4 regions of the Labrys sp. KB_33_2 genome follow, and region 1 is predicted to be linked to each of the others. Evidence: predicted binding sites of a transcription regulator. Region 1 holds the regulator's gene; each other region holds the start of a gene.

Region 1 (3,563 bases):
GCCATGCTGGCCGTGGTCGCCGAGCCGTTTGGCTATGGCGCTCCATTCTGGCAGGCGATGGGCTGGGCTGTCGGGTTGTTCATGCACGTGGCTCGTTCGGTTGCGACTTGGCCTGGCTCCGATCTCGTGCTGCCGCAGTTCTCCGCCGCGGCGCTCGGATTGTTCGCTCTGACGCTGGTCCTGCTGACCATTCTGCGCACGCGTCTTGCTCTGCTGGCCCTATTGCCCTTGGGCGGGGGCATTGCCCTGGCCGCGACAGCGCCGCTGCCGGTAGCTCTGTTCGGCGCCAATGGCTATGCCGCCCTTGTTCGCAAGGGCGATCAACTGACCGTGCTGGCGCAGCGATCCGATGCTTTTACGGTTCAGCAATGGCTGCTGGCCATGGGCGATCGGCGCAAGCCGGAGGATCCAACCCTTGCCGCACAGCGCCTATGTGACAGAGAAGGGTGTTCCGCGCCCATCGAAGGAGGCGGGATCTTCATGCTCGACAAGACCAGCAACGCCGCCGAAGAGGACTGTGGACGCGTCAGCGTCCTGGCGGGACCGGTTCCGATCGGTGCTCGCTGTGCCGCCGCTGGAGTTGTGATGGACCGCGAGTTGATTCGCGCGGTCGGCTCGATAGCACTTTATGTAGAGCCGTCGGCGAGCGGTGATATCAGCCCGCGCTGGCGTCTCGTCATGGCCCGCCATCCCCAAGCGTCCCGTCCATGGGCACCGGGCCGGGTGATTGTGCCGCCGAAACCTCTGCCCCAGGCGGCAGGGCAGGCCCCAGCGACGGATACGCCTATGGACAGCGTCACCGCAGAAACCGATAACTGACGCAAGATTCTCACAAAAAAGGACGGACCATGAAAATCAGCGCCCGCAACCAGATCAAGGGCACGATCAAGAGCGTGACGAAGGGGCAGACCACCTCCCATATCCAGCTCGAGGTCAACGGAACCATCATCACCGCTTCGATCACCAACGAGGCCGTCGATGATCTCCAGCTCAAGCCCGGCCAGAACGCCTATGCCGTGATCAAGGCCTCCGACGTCATGATCGCGGTCGACTGATCGGCGCTGTCAGCCAGGCCGGGTCTTCGGACAGATGGTAGTTCGAAGACACCCGGGGCTACCCGACCATCAAGCGGATTTGCCTGCGAACTCCAGACCTTCTTCAGGCGATCCGCAAGCCTAGCTCGGCCAGCAATTGGCCGGTCTGGTTTTTCGAGATCGTGGCGCCCTTGAAATAACGGGCGTCACCAAGCTTCAAGCCGCCGAGATCGGCACTGCGTAGATCCGCTCCTTCGAAACGGGCATCGACCAGATTGGCATCGCGCAGGCTGCACTCTTCGAAGATGACATCGCGGAAATCGCATTGGCGCAGATCGGCCTGGGTGAAGTCGAGGCGGCGTAGCGTGGACTTACGAAAGGAAAAGGCCGGCAGTTTCGCCGACATAAGCAAGACCTCCTCGAAAACGAGCCCGAATGCGGCGATTTCCGAGAGATCCGCGCCTGTCAGTTTGCAGCCGGTAAAAACCGTCGAGGCCGCTTTGGCGCGTCGAAAGCTGGCATTGCTGTAGTTACCCGTGCGGAATGCAGCATCTTCGAGGTCGGTGCCACGGAAATCGGCACCGCCTGCCTTGCAATTGCGCCATAGTGTATTCGCGAGCTTGGCGCCGACCAGCTTGGCATTTTTGAGAATGCAACGCTCGAACGACCAGTGGGACAGGTCGAGACGCGAAAGATCGCATTCCTCCAGTTCACAATCGACAAGGCAATACGGCGCGCGCTCCTTGAGCAACCGCTCGACGTCACGTCGTTCCAGAGCGCGGCCGCTGACTGTATGAAGGCCAGTCATTGCAAGCGAACCAAATTCGCATGCTCTCAATATCGGCGGAACAGGCCCACCAATTTACCCTGGATCTGTACCCTGTCCGGGCCAAAAATACGGGTTTCGTAAGCCGGATTGGCCGCCTCCAGCGCAATGGAGGCGCCGCGCTTGCGCAAGCGCTTCAGCGTGGCTTCCTCATCGTCGATCAGGGCTACCACGATATCGCCGGTATCGGCATGGTCCTGGCGGCGGATCAGCACGGTGTCATTGTCGAAGATACCAGCTTCGATCATTGAATCACCGCGCACTTCCAGGGCGAAATGATCACCTGAGGACAGCATTTCCGGCGTAACGCTGATGGTGTGGCTCTTGGTCTGGATGGCGGAGACCGGCGTACCGGCGGCGATGCGTCCCATCACCGGGACCAGAACCGGCCGGCCGACATCCTCGTCCATTTCCGGCCTGACGGGGCGGACCTTGCCGAGATTGCCCTCGATCACGTTGGGGCGGAAGCCCCGCTGTGAAGAGGCCAGCGACAGGCCGCCTGGCACGGCGGATTCGGGCAGGCGTACCACTTCGAGCGCGCGTGCCCGGTTTGGCAGGCGCCGGATGAAGCCGCGCTCCTCCAGAGCCATGATCAGGCGGTGGATGCCGGACTTGGAGCGCAGGTCCAGCGCCTCCTTCATTTCATCGAAGGAGGGGGGCACGCCCTGTTCCTTCAGGCGCTCATGAATGAACCGAAGCAATTCGTGTTGTTTCTTGGTCAGCATGGCTTTCCCGTCGTGGCGGCCGCGAATCACGGTGAAGGTGTAAACAAAACAAGAACAGTGCTACATGTTCCTACTGTGTTCTGCAACTGTGAAGTTCAGGTTAAGGGTAGCGTCAATAGCCGGCCGCACGAAGATCGATGATCTCGCAGATATCGCCTGGTTTTGCTTCCGGCGCAAAGGGCGGCCGGACAACCAGACAGTCGGCATGCTGCATCACACTCACCAGCGACGAATCCTGCAGCTCCAGCGGTTCCACCTTGAGGATGTCTAACGTATCGTCAAGCACGAAGCGGGCACGGATATAGTCTTCACGAACGTCGTTGGCTGGCCAAGCGCTGGCGAAGACGGCCTTGCGGCGGGACAGACCCGCATCGGCCCGCCCCAGCAACGTACGCAACAGGGGTACCAGGAAGAGGACGCCGCAGACCACCGAGGATACCGGATTGCCGGGTAGGCCGAGGATATGCATTGAGCCGAGCCGCCCGTGCAGCAGGGGCTTGCCCGGGCGCATGGCGATCTTCCAGAAGCCGAGCCGCATGCCTTCGCGGGTGAGCGCGGTCTGGATCAGATCGTGATCGCCGACCGAAGCACCGCCGATAGTGACGAGCACATCCGCCTTCTCGGTACGAGCCCGCCGAATGGCCGCTTCCAGGGCCGGGAAGTCGTCGCTGGCGATGCCGAGGTCGAGTACTTCGCCCCCCTCGGCCTCGACCAGTGCCCGAATGGCGAAATTGTTGGAGGCGACGATCTGATTCTCGCCGATGGCTTGACCGGGCAGTACCAATTCATCGCCGGTCGCGAGAATAGCAACTTTGGGGCGGCGGCGGACCGACAGGGCAGGATGATTCATGGCCGCGGCAAGCGCTATGTCGCGGGGACCGATGACGGTGCCTGATGTCAAAGCCTCCCGTCCTTCGGCAAAGTCCAGGCCACGGGCCCGGATATGCTGGCCGAGCCTGGCCGCCGCCTCCACGATGA
Region 2 (3,563 bases), on a different contig from region 1:
CAGGCTCAACAGCTCTGCCGTGCCCGAGCGCTTCAAGCCATCACTTCGTCTCCTGTCTCCAGCTATAGCCCAAAACAGCATGAGGCACTGGCTTATTCCAGATGCATGGATGAGCAAGGCTGGCAAGCAAGAGGCGGCTACTGTTGATGCAGGCTTTCGGTTGCTTGCACGGCCTCATTGGCAATGTTCGATGCCACTCATTTTGGCTCTAGCGTTACAATGTGTGGCCAGCGCCGCCTTTCGCCTTGCCTCGTCCCGCTCCTTGCCGCTAGAAGGAGGCCATTCAGAAGGACCCGGTGAAATTCCGGGTGGCTCTTCCGGCCGCCGATCCGCCGGATAACGCAAATGGCGCGACAGCATCATCCAACCCGTTTCACCGGGTATGGCCGCATGTCCCTTGCGAATTTTCTCATGAACAAATTGTCTGCCTATTCCCGGGAATGGTTTTCCAATCCACGCGGCGACGTGCTTTCCGGCATCGTCGTCGCCCTCGCCCTGATCCCCGAAGCCATCGGCTTTTCGGTGATCGCGGGCGTCGACCCCAAGGTCGGCCTTTATGCCTCCGTGGTGATCGCCTGCGTGATCGCCTTCACCGGCGGTCGCCCCGCCATGATCTCGGCGGCAACGGCCTCCACGGCCGTGCTGATGACGGGCCTGGTGCGCGACCACGGCGTGCAATATCTGTTTGCGGCGACCATCCTGATGGGCGTCTTCCAGATCATCGCCGGCTTTCTCAAGCTCGGCCGGCTGATGCGCTTCGTCTCCCAGTCGGTGATGACGGGCTTCGTCAACGCCCTGGCGATCCTGATCTTCCTGGCCCAACTGCCCGAGCTCGTAAATGTGCCGGTGGCGACCTACGGCCTGATCGCCCTCGGCCTCGCCATCATCTATCTGTTTCCCTATGTCACCAGGGCCATTCCCGCACCCCTGGTCGCGATCGCCGTGCTCACCGCCATCGCCTGGGGTCTCGGACTGGACGTGCGCACGGTGGCCCATCTGGGCGAGCTTCCCTCCACGCTGCCGAGCTTCGGCTTGCCTGAGGTGCCGCTGACGCTGGAGACGCTCAGGATCCTGACGCCGGTGGCGCTCACTCTGGCGGCCGTGGGCCTGCTTGAATCCCTGCTCACCGCGCAGATCGTCGACGACATGACGGATACGCCGAGCAACAAGAACCGCGAATGCGCCGGCCAGGGCATCGCCAACATGGCCTCAGCCGTGTTCGGCGGCATGGGCGGCTGCGCCATGATCGGCCAATCGGTGATCAACGTCTCCTCCGGCGCCCGCGGCCGTCTGTCCTCGCTGGTCGCCGGCGGCTTCCTCCTGGTCCTGCTGGTGGCGCTGCAGGACCTGCTCGCCATCGTGCCGGTCGCCGCCTTGACGGCGGTGATGATCATGGTCTCGGTCAACACCTTCTCCTGGCGCTCGCTCCTGCAATTGCGCAGCAATCCCGTGCCCTCCTCCGTGGTGATGCTGGCAACCGTCGGCACCGTGGTGGCGACGGCCGACCTCGCCAAGGGCGTGCTGGTGGGCGTGCTCCTGTCGGGCGTGTTCTTCGCCGGCAAGGTCTCGCGCCTCAGCCGCGTGCGTTCGAGCCTCTCGGCCGACGGCAAGGAGCGCGTCTATCGGGTCGAAGGGCAGATCTTCTTCGCATCGGCGGGTACCTTCAGCGATGCCGTCGACGTGCAGGAGCCCATCGAGCGCATCGTCATCGACGTCGGCGCGGCGCATTTCTGGGACATCTCGGCGGTCGGCGCGCTCGACCGCATCGTCCTCAAAGCGCGCCGCCAGGGGCGCGAGGTCGAGGTCGTCGGCCTCAACGAGGCCAGCGCCACCCTGGTGGAACGCTTCGCCGTGCACGACAAGGAAGGCCAGGCTGGTTCCCTGCCGTCACATTGAGGCGCGTTTCGCACGACCTTTGAAATCGGGGACTCTGCCATCCCGTCATGGAAGAGTCCCTTTACCATGCCGCGCTCTTTTGCGGCCGGATGGAGCGTGATCGAAGACTCCGCTTGAAATGTTCTTGTTTTGTTCTAATCTGAACGAAACGGATCATAGCCATGACGATACGCGTTGCCCCTCCTCCTGTTCCAAAACATTTTCCAGAAAAGTTGGCAGGCTTTTCGGTTAAGAAAATGCGTCAAAACAATGAGGTAGAGAAAAATCGGGATCCAGCGGAATCGCAATTTTCTCTCGCCGGCCAACGGGCCGAGAAGCTGGCGGAATTACGCGCTCTGCTGCCCCGGCTCGACCACGTGCATGCCGATGCCGGTGTGCTGCCTTTCGGCATCGGGGCGATCGACGCGCGCCTGCCGGGCGGCGGCCTCGCCTTGGACGGCCTGCATGAAATCGCGCCGCAAACCATTTTCGACAATGGCAGCGCGCTGGGTTTCCTCGCCTCCCGCCTGTGCCTGCGACAGGCCAAGGGGACGATCTGGCTGGTGACCTCGCCGCGCGGCATGGCCGGCCTGGGACGGTTTTACGGCCATGGCTTCAACGCCCTCGGCCTCGATCCCACCGGATTGGTCGTGGTCACGGCCGGCGACGAGACCGAGGCTGCCTGGGCCATGGAGGAGATCCTGCGCTCCGGCGCCGCTGCGGCGGTGGCAGCCGTGACGGGTGGCGGCATGGACGCTACCACCAGCCGCCGCCTCCAGCTCGCGGCCGCCTCCGCCCCCTGTCCCCTCTTCCTTCTGCGCCCGTCTTTGGCCACGCCTTCCCTGGCTGCGATCACCCGCTGGCGCATCGGCGCGGCCGCAGGTCCGCGCGATCGTTTCGGCCTTCTCACCGCCTGGCGCTGGCACGTTCGGCTCGAACGCAGCCGCAACGGGCAAAGCGGATCCTGGTTCATGGAGTATGACCATGCCTCGCATCGTCTCGATCTATCTGCCACGCTGGCCGATCCAGCGCTTTCTCGTCGCCCAGAGCAACACGCCAAGGTCGCCTGATACGATCAACGGCCATTACCCCTTCGTCCTGACGGTCGACGCCGCCGGCGGCCCTCGCATTGCTGCCGCCAGCAAGCCGGCCGAGAGCGAAGGCCTCGCGGCAGGCGGGCTGGTTGCCGATGCGAGAGCCAAGGTGCCGGGCCTGCAGACGCGGCCGGCCATGCCCGAGGCCGACGCCAAGGCCCTGCACCGGCTCGGCCTGTGGGCGATGCGCTATACGCCCTCCGTGGCCCTTTACCGCGAGGCCGACGGCGCCGACGGCCTGTTCCTCGACATCACCGGCGCCAGCCATCTGGCCGGCGGCGAGCAGGCCCTTCTCGCCGACATCGTCAAGCGCCTGCGCCATCTTCGCCTCGGTGCGCGCGTGGCGCTGGCCGACACACCCGGCGCGGCCTGGGCTCTCTCCCGCTTCGATGCCCAGAATGGTTGCATTCTGGCCGAGGGCAGCGATCCCGCCCCGGCTCTGGCCGATCTGTCCCTGGCTGCCCTGCGCCTCGGCGATGATCTCATCCAGACCCTGCACCGTCTCGGCTTCATCCGCATCGGGGATCTCATCGGCAAGCCGCGAGCCCCCTTCGCCGCGCGCTTCGATGCGATCCTGCTCAAGCGCTTCGACCA
Region 3 (3,563 bases), on a different contig from region 1:
ACCCAGACCGACTGGGGCATGCTGCGCTCCTTCTTCGAACTCCAGGCTGAATCGAATGCGGGTGCGGCCACGCACGACACCTTCCAGGTGCGTCAGGCCTATCTGCAGTTTGGCGGATTGACGGCCGGTTACGCCTGGTCGCCTTACGCCTTCTACGATCCCAATTATCAGGCCGAGTTTTTCGCCCCTTATTTCGGCGAGCAGGGCCGGCGTAACCTGATCAGCTATACGGCTCAATTCGACAAGGCCTACGCCACCCTGTCGATCGAAGATGGCCGCGATCATCGTGCCAACACCACAACCTTCGGCAATACCGGCAATGCCAACATTCGCGGCCTCGGCGGTTCGCAGGTGCCCGACATCGTCGGCGTGATCGGCTATGACGACAACAAGAACGGTTGGGGCCGCCTGCAGATCATGGGCGCTCTTCACCAGAATCGCTCCGCCGTGTCGAATTACGGTGACAAATGGGGCTACTCGATCGGCTTCGGCGGCAATGTGAACATTCCGGTTCTGGAAGGCGGCTATGTGGCCGTCGAAGCCAGTTATGCCGATGGTGCGACGCGCTATCTCGGTGTCGGCGCTGCTTCCAACCCGAATGGGTCCTCGCTTCTGGGTATCGGGGGCTGGGATGCCTATCCGACCAACGGCGCGCCATATGATCTCGACAGCGCCAAGGGCTTTGCCGTGCAGGCCGAGGCTGGCCTGAACGTTACCAAGCAACTGCAGGCCGTGCTGTTTGGTGGTTACCTGGACTTTGATGCGCCGCGCGTGGCGACCAACGTCAGCGACAATTTCAAATATTACGTCATCGGCGGCCAGGTGAACTACACCATCGTCAAGGGCTTCATTGCCGGCGCTGAAGTCTGGTACCAGAACAAGGACGCGGAGGGCGCGAACACCAAGACGGTCGACGCTGTCGGTGCAGGTGTGCGTCTGCGCCGCACCTTCTGATCCGGCCTATAGAGGAAGAAGCATGGACGCTGCGCTCTCCTGGGCGCGGCGTTCCTGTATTCGGCGCCCGGTCAGTTCTGATTGGCCGGGGTAAGATCGGTGCCGTTCAGGCTGCCGATATAGTCGGTTAGCATCGGCACGTAGCGCTGCGCGCCACCGGCGGCCATCGCCACGCCGAACGAGTTCTTCACGGCATTGCCGATCGGATTGACCAATCCTGCCGCACTGGCCATCGCCTCCAGATAGCTTAGATCCTTGTAGGCGTTGGCGATGGTGAATTTGTGGGCATCCTTGTCGCCCTCCAGGACCCAGCGCGAAAAGGTCTGGTAGAAACCGCAATCCATGCGGCCGCCGCGGATGACGCTGTCGAAGCGCTTGGGTGTGATGCCGACCTTCTGCGACAAAGCGAGGGCCTCGGCATAGAGGGCGGCATAGCCCAACGACAGGAAATTATTGAGCAGCTTCATGCGGTGACCGTCGCCCGTGCCGCCGATATGCACGATGCGTCCGGCCCAGGTTGATATCACCGGCTTGAGGCGCTCGAACAGGGCGTCGCTTGCGCCGACCATGGTATCGAGCGTGCCTTCCCAGGCTTCCTTCGGCGTGCGGCCGAGCGGCGCATCGGCGTAATCGATGCCGGCTTCGGCGAGTTCGGCCGCGAGGGCGAGGGTGGAATTGGGATCGGAGGTCGAGCAGTCGACGACGACGGCCCCCGGCTTCAGGCCGGCCTTCAGCCCATCGGGACCGTGTACCAGCGCTTCCACCTGTCGCGAACCGGTGACGCAGAGGAAGACGATGCTGGAAGCGGCGCCCACCTCGCGCGGGGTCTTGGCCTCCTTGGCGCCGCGGGCCACGAGATCCTCCACCGGCGCCCGGTTGCGGTGGCCCATCACCGTCAGGGCGTAGCCCTTCTCCACGATGTTCTTGGCCATGCCATGGCCCATATAGCCGACCCCGATGAAGCCGACGCTTTCCTGCGCATTCGTCATTGCAATCGTCCCGTTTCCTGTCCCGCATTTCCGACGCGGGTTGCCGGCGCATCCTGCCGACGGTGAGTGTGGACGGGGATGGGCTTCGGGCGCAAGCCCGATGGTGCAATGGTATGATGATTTATCGAAGGTCGGCCTGCACCGAGCAGTCAGCTTCTGTTAAATAAGAACGATGAGAACAAAAATAGAACTTGCATGAATGAGAACAAAATGGGTACATACCGCCACGGGGCTTTGAATTGCGACAAGATGCAAGCCCAGTGTTGAAAACGATTGGTTCGGATGACGAATCCGTTCGTGCTTGATAGGGAAACGGGCATATGAGTCAGACGCAGCTGCGCTTGGTCGAAGGAAGCTCCATGGACAAGACGAAGGCGCTCGACGCCGCCCTATCACAGATCGAACGCGCTTTCGGCAAGGGCTCGATCATGCGGCTCGGCAAGGGTTCCAAGACGATGGAGGTGGAGGCGATCTCCACCGGCTCCCTTGGTCTCGATATTGCGCTCGGTGTCGGCGGCCTGCCCAAGGGGCGCGTCATCGAGATCTACGGGCCGGAATCCTCCGGCAAGACCACGCTGGCGCTGCACAGCGTCGCCGAGGCCCAGAGGAGAGGCGGCGTTTGCGCCTTCATCGACGCCGAACACGCGCTCGATCCGGTCTATGCCCGCAAGCTGGGCGTCAATCTCGACGAATTGCTGATCTCGCAGCCCGATACCGGCGAACAGGCCCTTGAAATCTGCGACACGCTGGTGCGCTCGGGGGCGATCGACGTCATCGTCATCGATTCCGTGGCGGCGCTGACGCCCAAGGCCGAAATCGAAGGCGAAATGGGCGATGTGCAGCCCGGCCTGCAGGCCCGCCTGATGAGCCAGGCGCTGCGCAAGCTGACGGCCTCGATCGGGCGTTCCAACTCGATGGTCATCTTCATCAACCAGATCCGCATGAAGATCGGCGTGATGTATGGCAGCCCGGAAACCACCACGGGCGGCAACGCCCTGAAATTCTATGCCTCGGTCCGCCTCGACATTCGCCGTATCGGCGCGATCAAGGACAGGGAAGAGGTGGTCGGCAACCAGACCCGCGTGAAGGTCGTCAAGAACAAGGTGGCGCCGCCCTTCAAGCAGATCGAATTCGACATCATGTATGGCGAAGGCATCTCGAAGGTGGGCGAATTGGTCGACCTCGGCGTCAAGGCCGGCGTGGTCGAAAAATCAGGCGCCTGGTTCAGCTATGAGAGCCAGCGTCTCGGCCAGGGCCGTGAGAACGCCAAGCAGTTCCTCAAGGACAATCCGGATGTGGCGGATAAGATCGAGGGCCAGATTCGCCAGAATGCCGGCCTGATTGCCGAGCGTATCCTCGACAATATCGACCCGTCCGAAGCCGAGGGCGAATGAGGTCGGCCTCGACCGGCTTCTCACGTCTGGCCTAAGCAGAGCCAATTCACACCGAATAACCCGTCTGTCGCTCCCGGCAGTCGGGTTTTTCATGTATGCGCGCCTCGACAGGCCGAAACAGCCCCGCTACAACGCCCCACCACCATGTTGCTGGCCATGCCGAAAGGAAGGGACCAGCCAAAACAGGCATTTGGGCCAAATAGGCAAATTGGACATGAGCGGCGTC
Region 4 (3,563 bases), on a different contig from region 1:
AATCGCGACACGCCGGCCTCTGCACGTCTTCTCGGATCAGGCGGTTCCCATGCCCTTCTCTCTAGTGATTTTCGATTGCGATGGCGTTCTCGTCGACAGCGAGATCCTGTCGGCGGAAGTCGAAGCCGAGGCCCTGTCGGCCCTCGGCGTAAAAGTCACCCCGCATGACGTGATGCAGCGCTTTCTCGGTCTGACCCAGGAAGCCTTGGAAGAGCGTTTCGAGCAGGATTTCGGGCTCAAGCTGCCACCGGACCATGCCGAGACTACGCGCCGCATGCTTCGGGCCGCCTATGTGACGCGTCTGGAACCGATTCCGGGCGTGCGCGAAGTGCTCCAAACCCTGCCGATGCCCTTTTGCGTGGCTTCCAACAGCCCGCCGGCCAAGCTCGGTCTCGGCCTCAGCATCACCAACCTGTTCGAGCTCGTCTATCCCAACATCTTCAGCGCAAATCTGGTGGCACAGGGAAAACCGGCCCCGGACCTGTTTTTGCATGCCGCGAGGGCTCTCGGTGTGGATCCCGCCAAGACCGTGGTGGTCGAGGACAGCGTGGTCGGCATCAAGGCAGCCAAGGCCGCCGGCATGACGGTGATCGGCTTTGTCGGCGGACTGCATCATATGCCCCCCAGCGAGGAAACCCTGGTGGCAGCCGGTGCCGACTACATCGCCGAGACGATGGACGAAGTGAAGGCGCGCATCCTGGCCTGATCCCGGCAGTCTGCCCCGAAAAGCAAACGGCGAAATCTCAAAAGCTCCGATTTGCCGTGCCCGGGCTTCGTCCTCGGCCGGACCTCAATCCACGGAGAACTTGCCGCCACGCAGCGATTTCACGTTTGAGCGGCGCGATTTCGATTCCAGCCGCCGCGCCTTGGCGGCCTTGGAGGGCTTCGTCACCTTGCGGGGCGGCGGCGGCGGCGTGGCGGCCTCCCGCAGGAGAGCGACCAACCGCTCGCGCGCGTCCTCGCGATTACGCTCCTGGGTGCGGAAGCGCTGGGCAACAATCACCAGCACGCCCTCCTGCGTCAGCTTCCTGCCCGCCAGCTTCTGGGCTCGGATGGCGACGTCGTTCGGGAGCGAGGGCGACCTGCGGATATTGAAGCGCAACTGCACCGCCGTCGACAGCTTGTTGACATTCTGTCCGCCGGGCCCCGAGGAGCGCACGAAGTCCTCATCGATCTCGCGCTCGTCGATGAACAAGGTGGGGTTAATCTCGATCATGGCGCGTGCATAACCCATCGGAACTCGGGGTGCCGCAAAATTTTGCGGATAAGTTCACGAATTGTTCTTGTTTTTTCACCAGCCCTCCTTCAATTTGCGAGCCAAAGCGCCTATCTCTCGACAAAAGCCCACAGGATCGTCCGTATGTCTGGCCGCCCCATCTCCGGCAGCGCTGTTCCGTCGCCTGCCGACCGCCGCTTCATCACCGTGCGCGGCGCGCGCGAGCACAATCTCAAGAATGTCGATCTGGAAATCCCGCGTGACAAGCTCGTGGTGTTCACCGGCCTGTCCGGCTCGGGCAAGTCCTCGCTCGCTTTCGACACCATCTATGCCGAGGGACAGCGCCGCTATGTCGAGAGCCTTTCGGCCTATGCGCGCCAATTCCTCGAAATGATGCAGAAGCCGGACGTCGACCAGATCGACGGCCTGTCGCCCGCCATTTCGATCGAACAGAAGACGACCTCGCGCAATCCCCGCTCGACGGTGGCGACAGTCACAGAGATCTACGACTATATGCGCCTGCTCTGGGCTCGTATCGGCATTCCCTATTCGCCGGCGACCGGGCTGCCGATCGAAAGTCAGACCGTCAGCCAGATGGTCGATCGCGTCATGGCCATGCCAGAGGGCACCAGGCTGTTCCTGCTCGCGCCGGTGGTGCGCGGGCGCAAGGGCGAATATCGCAAGGAACTCGCCGACTTCCTCAAGCGCGGCTTCCAGCGTGTCAAGATCGACGGTACCTTCTACGAGATCGCCGACGCCCCCGCCCTCGACAAGAAGCTCAAGCACGATCTCGACGTGGTGGTGGACCGCATCGTGGTGCGCGCCGATATCGCCAGCCGCCTGGCTGATTCCTTCGAGACGGCCTTGGAGTTGGCCGACGGCATCGCCGTGGTCGAACTGGCCGATCAGAAGGAGGCCGACGGCTCATCCAAGCGCGTGATGTTCAGCCAGAAATTCGCCTGCCCGGTTTCCGGCTTCACCATTCCGGAGATCGAGCCCAGGCTGTTCTCCTTCAACAACCCCTTTGGCGCCTGCCCGTCCTGCGACGGCATCGGCACCGAGATGACGGTCGATCCCGTCCTGGTGGTGCCCGACGAGACCCTGTCGCTGCGCAAGGGCGCGCTGGCGCCTTGGGCGAAATCCACCAGCCCCTATTACAGCCAGACCGTCGACGCCCTCGCCAAGCATTACAAGTTCGGCGTGACCACGCCCTGGAAGGACCTGCCGGAGAAGGTGCAGCAGGTGTTCCTCTATGGCTCGGGCGAGGAGCAAATCGTCTTTTCCTTCGATGACGGCCTGCGCTCCTATGAGACACGCAAGGCCTTCGAGGGCGTGGTGACCAATCTGGAGCGGCGCTGGAAGGAAACCGATTCAGAACAGGCCCGCGAGGATATTTCGCGCTTCATGGCCAATACGCCGTGCAAGGCTTGCGCCGGTTTCCGCCTGAAACCCGAATCCTTGGCGGTAAAGGTCACGCACCGCCATATCGGCGAGATCTCGGCAATGTCGGTGCGCCAGGCCCAGCATTGGTTCGAGGCCTTGCCGGCCGAACTCAACGCCAAGCAGACCGAGATCGCCGTCCGCATCCTCAAGGAGATTCGCGAACGCCTGCGCTTCCTCGTCGATGTCGGTCTCGATTATCTGACGCTGGCCCGTAACTCCGGGACCCTGTCGGGTGGCGAGAGCCAGCGTATCCGCTTGGCCTCCCAAATCGGCTCTGGCCTCAGCGGCGTGCTTTATGTGCTGGACGAACCTTCCATCGGCCTGCATCAGCGCGACAATGAACGCCTGCTCGAAACATTGCGGCGGCTGCGCGAACTCGGCAATACGGTGATCGTGGTCGAGCATGACGAGGATGCCATTCTGCAGGCCGACTATGTGGTCGATGTCGGCCCCGGCGCCGGCGTGCAGGGTGGGCGCGTGGTGGCCCACGGCACGCCTGCCGAGGTGATGGCCAATCCGGCGTCTCTCACCGGCAAATATCTCACCGGAGAGCTGGCGGTACCCATGCCGGCCGAACGGCGCCGGCGCCAGAAGGGCAAGGCGCTGAAGCTCACCGGCGCCCGCGGCAACAATCTCAAGGATGTCTCGGTCGAGATTCCGCTCGGCCTGTTTACCTGCGTCACCGGCGTATCGGGCGGCGGCAAGTCGACGCTCCTGATCGACACCATCTACAAGGCGGTCGCCCGCAAGCTGAACGGCGCGCTCGAACATCCCGCTCCCTTCGACAAGCTCGACGGCCTGGAATTGATCGACAAGGTCATCGACATCGACCAGTCGCCGATCGGCCGTACGCCGCGGTCCAATCCGGCCACCTATACAGGTGCCTTCACGCCCATCCGCGAAT

The links. The regulator LexA, encoded in region 1, represses DNA repair genes until DNA is damaged. The targets are predictions, from matches to a motif close to TGTTCNNNNTGTGTTCNG.
Region 2: the regulator LexA is predicted to act here: its motif matches at 2,016-2,033, upstream of AB4037_RS14395 (ImuA family protein).
Region 3: the regulator LexA is predicted to act here: its motif matches at 2,118-2,135, upstream of recA (recombinase RecA).
Region 4: the regulator LexA is predicted to act here: its motif matches at 1,268-1,285, upstream of uvrA (excinuclease ABC subunit UvrA).

Annotation. Positions count from the first base shown of each region.
Region 1 is NZ_JBFREW010000010.1:116,760-120,322, reverse strand. Features, by position in the region: gene AB4037_RS18405 (ComEC/Rec2 family competence protein) at 1-819, shown strand, start outside; gene AB4037_RS18400 (TOBE domain-containing protein) at 849-1,055, shown strand; gene AB4037_RS18395 (pentapeptide repeat-containing protein) at 1,159-1,842, opposite strand; gene lexA (transcriptional repressor LexA) at 1,869-2,585, opposite strand; gene AB4037_RS18385 (molybdopterin molybdotransferase MoeA) at 2,698-3,563, opposite strand, start outside.
Region 2 is NZ_JBFREW010000007.1:89,023-92,585, forward strand. Features, by position in the region: sul1 at 287-342, shown strand; gene AB4037_RS14390 (SulP family inorganic anion transporter) at 412-1,896, shown strand; gene AB4037_RS14395 (ImuA family protein) at 2,133-2,945, shown strand; gene AB4037_RS14400 (Y-family DNA polymerase) at 2,860-3,563, shown strand, end outside.
Region 3 is NZ_JBFREW010000016.1:76,794-80,356, forward strand. Features, by position in the region: gene AB4037_RS25960 (porin) at 1-954, shown strand, start outside; gene AB4037_RS25965 (NAD(P)-dependent oxidoreductase) at 1,026-1,943, opposite strand; gene recA (recombinase RecA) at 2,264-3,337, shown strand; gene alaS (alanine--tRNA ligase) at 3,552-3,563, shown strand, end outside.
Region 4 is NZ_JBFREW010000013.1:54,294-57,856, forward strand. Features, by position in the region: gene AB4037_RS22520 (HAD family hydrolase) at 50-706, shown strand; gene arfB (alternative ribosome rescue aminoacyl-tRNA hydrolase ArfB) at 791-1,234, opposite strand; gene uvrA (excinuclease ABC subunit UvrA) at 1,361-3,563, shown strand, end outside.